DNA from 2 places in the Bacillus sp. WC2507 genome. Region 1 is predicted to be linked to the other one. Evidence: riboswitches for the same ligand, from Rfam matches in the RefSeq annotation. Region 1 holds a riboswitch; the other holds the start of a gene.
The links. A riboswitch is a leader RNA that binds a small molecule or an ion and turns the genes downstream of it on or off. The one in region 1 is predicted to bind S-adenosylmethionine.
Positions count from the first base shown of each region.

Region 2: it holds a riboswitch for S-adenosylmethionine, as region 1 does, so the genes downstream of both, ACUN28_RS02050 (bifunctional O-acetylhomoserine aminocarboxypropyltransferase/cysteine synthase) here and ACUN28_RS13850 (M20 family metallopeptidase) in region 1, are expected to answer to the same signal.

Region 1 is NZ_JBQXPN010000001.1:2,587,922-2,593,668, forward strand. Features, by position in the region: gene ACUN28_RS13845 (AAA domain-containing protein) at 1-2,129, shown strand, start outside; SAM riboswitch class I at 2,205-2,306, shown strand; gene ACUN28_RS13850 (M20 family metallopeptidase) at 2,395-3,600, shown strand; gene ACUN28_RS13855 (Lrp/AsnC family transcriptional regulator) at 3,716-4,156, opposite strand; gene ACUN28_RS13860 (SDR family oxidoreductase) at 4,383-5,147, shown strand; gene ACUN28_RS13865 (TetR/AcrR family transcriptional regulator) at 5,429-5,747, shown strand, end outside.
Region 2 is NZ_JBQXPN010000001.1:368,515-374,261, forward strand. Features, by position in the region: gene ACUN28_RS02025 (response regulator) at 1-467, shown strand, start outside; gene ACUN28_RS02030 (FMN-dependent NADH-azoreductase) at 657-1,283, shown strand; gene ACUN28_RS02035 (transcriptional regulator YeiL) at 1,347-2,018, opposite strand; gene ACUN28_RS02040 (YjjG family noncanonical pyrimidine nucleotidase) at 2,125-2,820, shown strand; gene ACUN28_RS02045 (chloride channel protein) at 2,864-4,093, opposite strand; SAM riboswitch class I at 4,413-4,517, shown strand; gene ACUN28_RS02050 (bifunctional O-acetylhomoserine aminocarboxypropyltransferase/cysteine synthase) at 4,611-5,747, shown strand, end outside.

The DNA.
Region 1 (5,747 bases):
CAGTATACGTATTTCAGCTCATATCGGAAGTAAGCTTACCTGAAGGTTCACCAATTCGGATTGAGTTTGATGGTGAGGAAGCGACAGGAGAAGTATTATCTGTACATGGATTAGAAATAGAACTGAAATTAAATGATTATATACAAGGTGAAATGCGAGAAGCTGTTTTATACAGTGAACCGTGGCAATTGTTAGAGCAACTACAAGAGCGATTAAAAGAAGCTCATAAAGATAAGCTAAAACGTAATCGTATAAAGCGTCTTGTTGATGGGACGAGCAGTCCGAAACATATTGAGAAGATGAAAAATCCGAAAAATGAATTGGCGTATCGTTCGTTTTACAATCCGACAACGTACGTGTGGGGACCGCCTGGAACAGGGAAGTCTTACAATTTATCACGTATTATTTCGGCGCATTATCAAAAAGGAAAATCGGTACTTGTATTAGCTCATAGTAATGCGGCAGTGGACGTATTAATGAGTGAAGTAACGAAGCAAATTGAGAAGAAAAAGAAATGGACACCTGGCGAAATTGTTCGTTACGGTTATAGTCAACATGAACATATACGAAATCATGAAACATTACTTACGTCGAAGTTAGTTGAAACGACGAACGGATCATGGGGTGAGGAAAGACTTTATTTAGAGGAAACACGCCAAGATCTTCGTGAAAAGATTTTATCATATAAAGCGACTTCTGCTGATAAGAAGCGTATACAAGAGATTGAAAGTGATCTTCGAAAGCAAAAAGCGAAAATTAAAGAAGTAGAAAAAGAATACATTGAAAATGCGAAAGTAATCGGCGCAACTTTATCGAAATGTGCCATTGATTCACTTATTTATGAGCGTACATTTGATTTAGTTGTCGTAGATGAAGTAAGTATGGCCTATGTTCCGCAAATTGCATTAGCAGCTTCACTTGGAAAACGCATCGTCGTTTGTGGTGACTTTTTACAGTTACCTCCGATTGCGATGGCAAACCATGAACTCGTTCGAAAATGGCTCGGCGAAGATATGTTTTATCATGCCGGGATTGTTGATACTGTAAATAAATCAGAGGCACATCCAAACCTCTTTATGCTGCAGGAACAAAGACGTATGCATGCGGATATATCGAAGTTTACAAACTCATTTATTTATAAAAATAGAGTATACGATCATCCGTCTGTTTCAGAACGTAAAGAACTTGCGCAATTGCAACCGTTCGCAAATGAGGCAAGTGTTTTATTTGATACGAGCTCAATGGGAGCATTTTCTTTAAAAGACGCTGCTTCTGGTTCTCGTTTTAATATTATGTCTGGTTTAGTAGCGATGCAAATGATGTTAATCGGGCTGTTAGATGGTGTTCAATCGATTGGTGTTGTTACACCTTACAGGGCACAATCCCGCTTTTTATCAACGTGTATGAGAGAAATGTTGCAGAGAACGAAATATCAAAACATACCAGTTTTAGCGGCGACGGTTCATAAGTTTCAAGGGTCTGAAAGAGATATGATGATTTTTGATACGGTTGATAGTTATCCGCAAGAACGACCTGGCGTGTTATTCTTTGACCATAAAAACCATCGCCTCGTCAACGTTGCAGTGACAAGGGCGAGAGGGAAGTTCATTCAATTATCAGATTGCCATTATATGCGTAAAAACTTATCGAGAAAACAAGCGTTATCACAATTAACAGCTCATATAGAACGACACGGAGATGTGTATGATCGTACGACATCAAGACAATTGTGGGAACGGAAAATTTCGAAACGTTTACGTTGGTTTATGGAAATGAATCTTGAAGAGCCGAAAGGACTATTGAAAGATATTTTAGCCGCAAAACGAAAAATTATTATTTCACTGCCAAGTACGAAACAAGTAGATAAACGAGTATGGCAAGCGTTAATGCGTACAAATGCACAAATAACAGTTTATAGTGATGGACCAGTTCCGTTGAAAAATGTAAAGTTACAAAGACAAAATAAAGCATTCCCGTTTATCGTAATTGATGATGAAATCTTCTGGGCAGGCGCACCGCTCACATCTCAAATGATATTTGAAGGTAGTACGGAATTTCCGTACGTATGTGCAAGATTACAAGCACCAGAAACAATTGGTGTATTAAAAGGATTTTTAGATATTCGGTAAATTCGGATAGGAATTCCTTGACTTTTAATTGGAATGAACTTAGAATAAATGTAATTTAATATAATTTTATGAAAATTCTTATCACGAGAGGTGGAGGGACTGGCCCTATGATACCTCGGCAGCGGATTCGTTATGAATACTGTGCCAATTCCAGCAAGGTAACTTGAAAGATAAGAAAGAAGCTCATTTTGATTGTATATACAGAAGCCTCTTTCTATCTTTTAGAAAGAGGCTTTTTTACGTGAAAATAAAAGGAGGAAGAAAAATGGGAGCGACAGGAGTAACGTCACAAAGAAAAACAATTGAAGAGAGTATAGAAAGAAATAAGGAAAAGTACATAGAAACAAGTCACGATATTCATGCGAATCCGGAGATTGGTAATCAAGAGTTTTATGCATCAAGAACGTTGAGTTTATTGCTAGGGAGTGCAGGATTCCAGTTGCAGCACAATATTGCTGGACATGAAACAGGTTTTATCGCGCGAAAAAGTTCAGGGAAACAAGGACCAGTCATCGCATTTTTAGCTGAGTATGATGCTTTACCAGGACTTGGTCATGCGTGTGGTCACAATTTAATCGGAACAATTAGTGTTGCGGCAGCAATCGCATTATCAGAGACGCTTGAAGAAATTGGCGGGGAAGTTGTCGTGTTTGGTACTCCAGCTGAAGAAGGAGGACCAAATGGTAGTGCAAAAGCGAGTTATGTAAAGGCAGGTCTATTCAAAAACATTGATGCGGCGCTTATGATTCATCCGAGCGGAAAGACAGCGACAACGAGTCCTTCACTAGCAGTCGATCCACTTGATTTTCATTTTTACGGAAAAACAGCTCATGCCGCAGCTTCACCAGAAGAAGGAATTAACGCATTAGATGCGATCATCCAGCTGTACAACAGTATTAACGCACTTCGCCAACAACTTCCGTCAGATGTGAAAATTCATGGCGTGATTACTGAGGGCGGAAAAGCGCCGAATATTATTCCAGACTACGCAGCAGCAAGGTTCTTCATCCGTGCAGCAACGAGAAAAAGATGTGCAGAAGTAACAGAAAAAGTAAGAAATATCGCACAGGGAGCAGCATTAGCAACAGGCACAAAAGTAAAAATTCATCAATTCCAAAATGAAATCGATGAACTACTCGTAACAAAAACATTTAATGACGTTGTAGCTGAAGAACTAGAATTACAAGGTGAAGATGTAAACCGTAAAGAAAGATTTGGCATTGGTTCAACAGACGCAGGGAACGTAAGTCAAGTCGTACCGACCATTCACCCGTACATCAAAATCGGCCCAGACGACTTAATTGCACATACGAATGAATTTAGAGAAGCAGCACGTTCAGAACTAGGAGACAAAGCATTAATTACATCCGCAAAAGCATTAGCGAATACAGCGTATCGATTAATTACAGAAGAAGGGTTGTTAGAGAAGGTGAAGGAGGAGTTTAGAGAAGCGCAGAGGAATCAGGGGTAGGTGATTAAAAGGAGTGGATGATCCACTCCTTTTTCTTTTTTGGGAAAGCTGGTGCCTGTCAATTTAAATAAAGTGTTCATTTTCACATTGAGATGTCAATTCTCTTATTCCTTTATCAGAACGACAATTTCTCCTCAAACTCACTTTTTAAAACAATTAAAGGAGATGATAATCCGAATCGCATTAAAGAGTCTAAAAATGTAGCGAGAGAATCCATCGAATCGCTCATGACCTTCATCATATAATTAAACTCCCCGCTAATTCGATATAAATCTATTACTTCAGGAGCGGCATTACAATATTGGATAAAATCAGAGCATTGGCTCGTTTTAAACATGATGAATGCTTGAATGTTCTTATTAATTTTAGAAGGCTCAAATTTCGTTCGGTAAGCCGCTATAACACCTTGATCCTCAAGTTTATTAATACGCTCTTTTACAGCAGGCTGCGTCATGGATATGATCCGTCCTATTTCTGAAACGGAAATTCTCGCATTTTCATATAACAAGTTCATAATTTTATGATCGATTTCATCCAGTTTTACTGCGTTTTGCATTGTGTAGCCTCCTTGTTATATTTTCTAAAGTAAATTACAAATTATAACTATAATATCATAAGTAAACGAACTAAATTACCTATAAATCTATATTTAAAATGATTGGTTTTTGCATGAAAATATAAGTATAGAATTTATCTCACATTAACTGCTCGTAAACGCCCGATTGGTGAGGGCTGATTAAAGTTTCACTTTATTAAACGGAAATTTAGGAAGGATGGAAAAAATGAAGAATCTTGATGGGAAAGTAGCGTTAGTAACAGGAGCGAGTCGCGGCATTGGCCGTGCGATTGCGATGAGATTAGCAAACGACGGTGCATTAGTTGCGATTCACTACGGCCGAAATAAAGCAGCTGCAGATGAAACAATTAGTGAGATTGAATCTAATGGAGGAAAGGCATTCTTAATTGAAGCGGATTTCAATTCAATTGATGGTGTCAAAAAGATAGTAGAACAATTGAAGAATGAATTACAAATAAGAGTTGGTACATCAGAGATTGATATTTTAGTAAACAATGCAGGGATAGGTACACAAGGAACAATTGAAAATACGACAGAAGAAGTTTTTGATGAAATTATGTCTGTAAATATGAAAGCACCGTTCTTCTTAATTCAGCAAACATTACCGTTATTACGAGCGGAGGGGCGAGTTATTAACATTTCATCAGCTGAAGTAAGACTTGGTTTTACAGGGTCCATTGCATATGGTTTAAGTAAAGGTGCACTAAATACGATGACACTTCCTCTAGCTAAACATCTTGGAGAAAGAGGCATAACAGTGAATACAATTATGCCTGGATATACGAAGACAGATATAAATGCGAAATTGCTAGATAATCCGGAAATACGAAATTTTGCTACGAATTCATCTGTGTTCGGACGAATAGGGCAAGTTGAAGATATTGCAGATGCAGTAGCATTTCTTGCTTCTTCTGATAGCCGCTGGGTAACGGGGCAGATTTTAGATGTTTCTGGAGGATTTTGTTTATAGGGGCACTACGCCATACCCATCAAGCTAATCAAGTAAATTACTAGTTATGAAACGATCCTTGTTTCATAGCTAGTAATTTATAGAAAGGTAGGCATGCTAAAGAAGCCTATTAAAACGTGATTTTTTCGCTAGACAACTTGAATAAGGGGGCTATTTTTAATTATTCGTAATCTAACATAGTCAAATTTTATTTTACAGTAACAATAAAACAAAATTATTGACCGCGTGGTACAAAAAGGGTATTCTATTCATGTTATCTTTAAAATGAGAGGAGGATACGGGTGAATAAACGCGGCAGACCTCGAGAGTTTGATTATTCCTCAATTGTAGATGTTGCAATGAAAACATTTTGGTTAAGAGGATATGAAGGGTGTTCTACACAAGATTTATGCAGTGATACAGGACTTGGAAAAGGAAGTTTGTACAATACTTTCGGTAGTAAACATGAACTGTATAAACAAGTATTAGAACGCTACCATGAAATTGGGATTAAGGAACAAAGGAAATTGTTACATACTCCAATTCCAGTTAAAGAACGATTAAGTAATTTTTTTGAATGGGCATTGAAAGAAGACTTTCAGAATGTTGATCAAAAAGGAT
Region 2 (5,747 bases), 2.2 Mb from region 1:
TGGATGGTGTTGAGGCGACGGCGTGTATCAAAAAAGAATATCCGGATGTGAAAGTAATTGTATTAACTAGTTTTTCTGATCAGGCGCATGTTTTACCAGCGTTAAGGGCGGGAGCGAGCGGCTATATTTTAAAAGATGTAGAACCGGATCAGCTTGTTGAAGCTATTCGAAGCGCATATAAAGGTAATATTCAATTACATCCGGATATAGCAAATGCCCTTCTCTCTCAAACATTACCTGTGGAAGAAAAAGAAGAAGAACCTTCTATTCAAGTGGATGTGCTAACAGCGAGAGAAAATGAAGTGTTGCAGCTATTAGCGAAAGGGATGAGTAATAAAGAAATAGCTTCTGTTTTAGTTATTACAGAAAAAACGGTAAAAGCGCATGTAAGTAGTATTTTGAGTAAATTAAACTTATCCGATCGCACGCAAGCAGCATTATATGCAGTGAGAAATGGGGTTGTATAAGACGAAAGTCGTAAGACCTAGTTCGCCTTTAGAAGGTGGACTTTTTTTATGGAAAAATACGTCTATGTGAGGACGAAATCGTCTTGATATAAAGATAAAATATGTTTGTAAGCAACAAAACAACAATTACAAGGGATACCTTTTTGAAAGCATATAACAACAAAAGAGTGAGTACTAGGAGGAAAAACAATGGCAACAGTTTTATTTGTAAAAGCAAACAACCGCCCAGCGGAACAAGCAGTTAGTGTGAAATTATATGAGGCATTTTTAGCAAATTACAAAGAAGCACATCCAAATGATACAGTAGTAGAACTTGATTTATATAAAGAAGAATTACCATACGTAGGCGTAGACATGATTAATGGTACATTCAAAGCAGGTAAAGGATTTGATTTAACAGAAGAAGAAGCAAAAGCAGTAGCAGTTGCTGATAAGTACTTAAATCAATTCCTAGAAGCTGATAAAGTTGTTTTCGGTTTCCCATTATGGAACTTAACGATTCCAGCAGTACTACACACATATATCGATTATTTAAACCGTGCTGGTAAAACGTTTAAATATACGCCAGAAGGTCCAGTTGGTCTAATTGGAGATAAGAAGATTGCATTATTAAACGCGCGCGGTGGTGTATATTCTGAAGGCCCAGCAGCTGCAGTAGAAATGGCTGTTAAATATGTAGCAAGCATGATGGGCTTCTTCGGTGCAACAAATATGGAAACAGTAGTTATTGAAGGGCATAATCAATTCCCGGATAAAGCAGAAGAGATTATTACAGCTGGTCTTGAAGAAGCAGCTAAAGTAGCAAGCAAATTTTAATTAAAAATAGAATCGTCACTCGAAAAAAGTAGCATTAACATGTAAACGTTAATGCTACTTTTTTTATATTTTAAGTTCGTCAGCCAGTGTTTCTAATTGAATTCGATCTTGTATGTAATAGATTCTTCCATCCTTTTTTAAATAATTTTGCTGGCAAAACTGGTTTAACACATATAAAAGATGACGGTAGCTGACATTTAAGTATTCTGAAGCCTCGGTATGTTTTTCGGTATAACTGTTACTTTGTTCTGTTAATAGAATAAAGGCTGCTAACCGGTTTTCGAACGGATAACTATTGTTTTTGGCGTAACTTTCTGTTCGGGTAATTGTTTTTTCGCCGATAAATTTGCATAGTTTCTGTAGAAAGATAGCATCTTGCAATAAAAGATGCTGGCAATCTTTAAGAGGAAGCGCTAAGCATATACAATCTTCAATTACTTCTACCGTTTTCGTAACGGATTCTACGCCAATTAGCCCTAATTCTCCAATGAACGAAGGTGCTTGAATAAAGTTAATTAAGGAGACCCTTCCGTTTTTGTGACTCATATATATTTTTGCCTTCCCGGAAATTAAGTAATAAAGATAAGGAACATCAACCCCTTCAGTACATATCTTTTCTTTCTTTTGAAAGGAATGTAGTTCAGCATACGGTAAGACATCAAAAGAAAAAAGAGTGTGGAAGTTGTAATTTTGTATGGAATGAGAGATTTCTTTGCTATTTTTGCTGACTTTCATATTTTCACCTCATGTTTAGTATGAGATATCTCCTATTATTTTTACAAGAAAGAATGATACGATTTATGTAAATTTGTTTTTGTAGAAAAGAGAGTGTGAGGGGCCTATGAAAAAATATAAAACACTATTATTTGATGTAGATGATACATTGTTAGATTTTCAGAAGGCAGAGAAAATGGCGTTACGTATGCTTTTTGAAGAGAAAGGGATTCCTCTAACTAGCGAGGTTGAAGTGCAGTATAAAACAATTAATAAAAGTCTTTGGGATGCTTTTGAAGAAGGTAAAATGAACCGTGATGAAGTTGTAAATACACGGTTTTCGATTTTGTTTAAAGAATACGGGGAAGAAGTAGATGGGATATTATTCGAAAATAATTATCGCAGTTACTTAGAAGAAGGGAATCAACTTATACAAGGCGCGTTTGAATTTATAAGTCAAATTCAAAGTGAGTACGATTTATATATAGTGACAAATGGTATTTCTAAGACGCAAGATAAACGTTTACGTAATGCAGGATTACATACCTTGTTTCAAGATGTTTTCGTTTCCGAAGATACAGGATTCCAAAAGCCGATGAAAGAGTATTTTGATTATGTTTTTGAACGAATTCCTAATTTTGCTCCTGAAGAAGGGCTCATTATTGGGGATTCGTTAAGCGCTGATATTAAAGGTGGATATGTAGCGGGAATTGACACTTGTTGGTTTAATCCAGAAAAGAAATCAAATAATAGCGAGATTGTGCCAACATATGAAGTACAAAATTTTGAAGAGTTATATGCAATATTGAAGCAGCGTGTGTAATGAAAATAGGCAGTGGAACTTTTGTCCCTACTGCCTATTTGTATTAGCTTGTAGTTTCGTTGTTTTTAGGAAGTGGAAATGCATTACCAATCGCTGCCGCTCCAAGCATCGGGAATAGTAAGTTGAGCGGGAAAAACATGAGCAATAGTAATGTTATAGCAATTGGTTTTCTTAATGCATAGCTTGAAATTGCTGTTGTTACGATGGCTACCGAAGCGATTGGATCTATAGGGATAATGGAAGCTATAGCATATCCGATACTAGATCCAGCAAATATAATCGGGAAAATATGCCCGCCACGCCAACCTGTATTTAAACAAACAGCAGTAATACATAATTTTAAAATCCCTGAAAGAAGTAGTACCCAGAAGGATAAATGGCTCCATTCAACGACTAAATCTTTTAATTGATGTTCTCCGGAGAATAACGTGTACGGGAGAAAAGTTCCTGTAATTCCTAATAAAATACCACCGATAATTCCAAGTGATAGTTTATATTCTTTTAAGGGATGGATTAATTTCTCTAATGTGAATTCTAATTTGAAATAAAAGAATCCAACTATAGCACCAATACTAGCAAGTGGTAGAAAGGCAATCCATTCATTAAGAGATAGGGAACCCTCCCCAAAATCAACGATAAAGGATCCACGATTATCGAATTTACTAAGTAATAAATAAACGGAAAAACCAGCGAAAGTGGTAGCTAAATATACAATTGCTTTTTTTCCTTTAGAAAATTCGTTAATTTGCTCACCCTCATTTTCATTTGGAGCTAAATAACCGAATAATGGCGCGTTAAAAATTACACTTAAAGTAGCACCGATTCCAACCTCTGTTAGTTCATTCATTCCTTTTAAGGCGAATGTAAAGCGATCGCCTACCCATGTACAAAGTCCACCGATAATTCCAACAAGTGCTGCTTCGGGACCTAAGCTAGCTCCAAATATTAAAACGATAATCGCAGTTAAAGTAGCTTTATGTACAAAACGGTATTCAATTCTACCTGTTTTTTTATATTCACCCATTACTTCCGGCATAAGACGTGGATATGTGCCGAAGTATTTTTGGGTTAAACCAACGAGAATCCCACCGATAGTTGTTACACAAATAGTGTAATAAGGGGGAGAAGAGAAAATAGTAGGTAAGTATCCCCAAATAAAGTGAATGCCGATATTTATTGTAACTAAAAATAACCAGACTGTTGCTCCTACTATAGAGCCTAAAAGAATGCCGTATAGGACGAGCATATAGTGCATGTCTTTTGTATTTGTCATGTGATACCTCCGTTATGTAAGTTTTAATGTCGAAAGGATTAAATATACTACTGCGAAATGAGATGAATATGTATAGTATCTTTTTGAGAGGTTGGCTTATTCAATATATTGAGGTCTCGTGAGAATTTGGAATGTATACAGTTAAACTACGTATTTAATTCTATATATTAATCGGGGGTTTTAAAAGGTCTTTTTCAAATGAATATGGAATATATTTCTTTTGTTATGCATGTAAACTTATTTGTAATTAATTTTGAACATTCAGAAAAACCAATTGACATTAGGAAATTATTGCTATAAAATCAACGGTAATTGCATAGTCTTATCAAGAAAAGGTGGAGGGACAGGCCCGATGAAACCTTGGCAACAGCCGTATAACGGAATTGTGCCAAATCCTGCAGGTAATAATCCTGAAAGATAAGAAAGAGCCTTTAGAGCGTGTTTTCAAACTGCTCCTTTCTTGTTTTCAGGAAAGGAGCAGTTTTTTTATTTTGTATAAAAGAAAGGAGAATGAGAGATGGGAGAATCATGGGGAAAAGGAACAATTTGTGTGCAAGGTGGCTATACACCAAAGAATGGTGAACCGCGTGTTTTACCGCTTTATCAAAGTACAACGTATAAATACGATACTTCGGATGATTTAGCGGCGCTATTTAATTTAGAGGCAGAAGGATATATCTACACGCGTATTGGAAATCCTACTTTAGCTGCATTTGAGCAAAAGTTAGCGGATTTAGAGGGTGGTGTAGGAGCTGTTGCAACGGCTTCTGGGCAGGCTGCTATTATGCTTGCCGTTTTAAATATTTGTAGTAGCGGAGACCACTTGCTTTGTTCTTCAACAGTTTATGGCGGAACGTTTAATTTATTTGGAGTGAGTTTGCGTAAGCTTGGTATTGATGTTACGTTCTTTAATCCGAATTTAACTGCTGATGAAATTGTGGCCCTTGCTAATGATAAGACGAAACTTGTTTATGCAGAATCGTTAGGAAATCCAGCGATGAATGTTCTAAATTTCAAAGAATTTTCAGATGCAGCGAAAGAGTTGGAAGTACCTTTTATCGTGGATAATACATTAGCAACTCCTTATTTATGCCAAGCATTTGAACATGGAGCAAATATTATCGTTCATTCTACGACGAAATATATTGATGGTCATGCAAGTTCTTTAGGTGGCATTGTTATTGACGGAGGGAACTTCGATTGGACAAATGGGAAATATCCTGAACTTGTTGAACCGGATCCAAGTTATCACGGCGTAAGTTACGTTCAAAATTTTGGTGCAGCAGCTTATATTGTGAAGGCACGTGTTCAATTATTAAGAGACTACGGAAACTGTATGAGCCCATTCAATGCGTATATTAGCAATATCGGCTTAGAAACGCTGCATTTAAGAATGGAGCGTCATAGTGAAAATGCTCTCGCAGTTGCTAAGTGGCTTGCTAACCATGAACGTATTGAATGGGTGAATTATCCGGGATTAGATAGTAATGAAAATTACTCGTTAGCACAAACGTATTTGAAGAAAGGTGCTAGTGGTGTTTTAACATTCGGCATTAAAGGGGGATTAGAAGCAGCGAAAGAATTTATCGCAAATGTAAAACTAGCAACTCTCGTAACGCATGTAGCTGATGCGCGAACTTGCGTCATACATCCT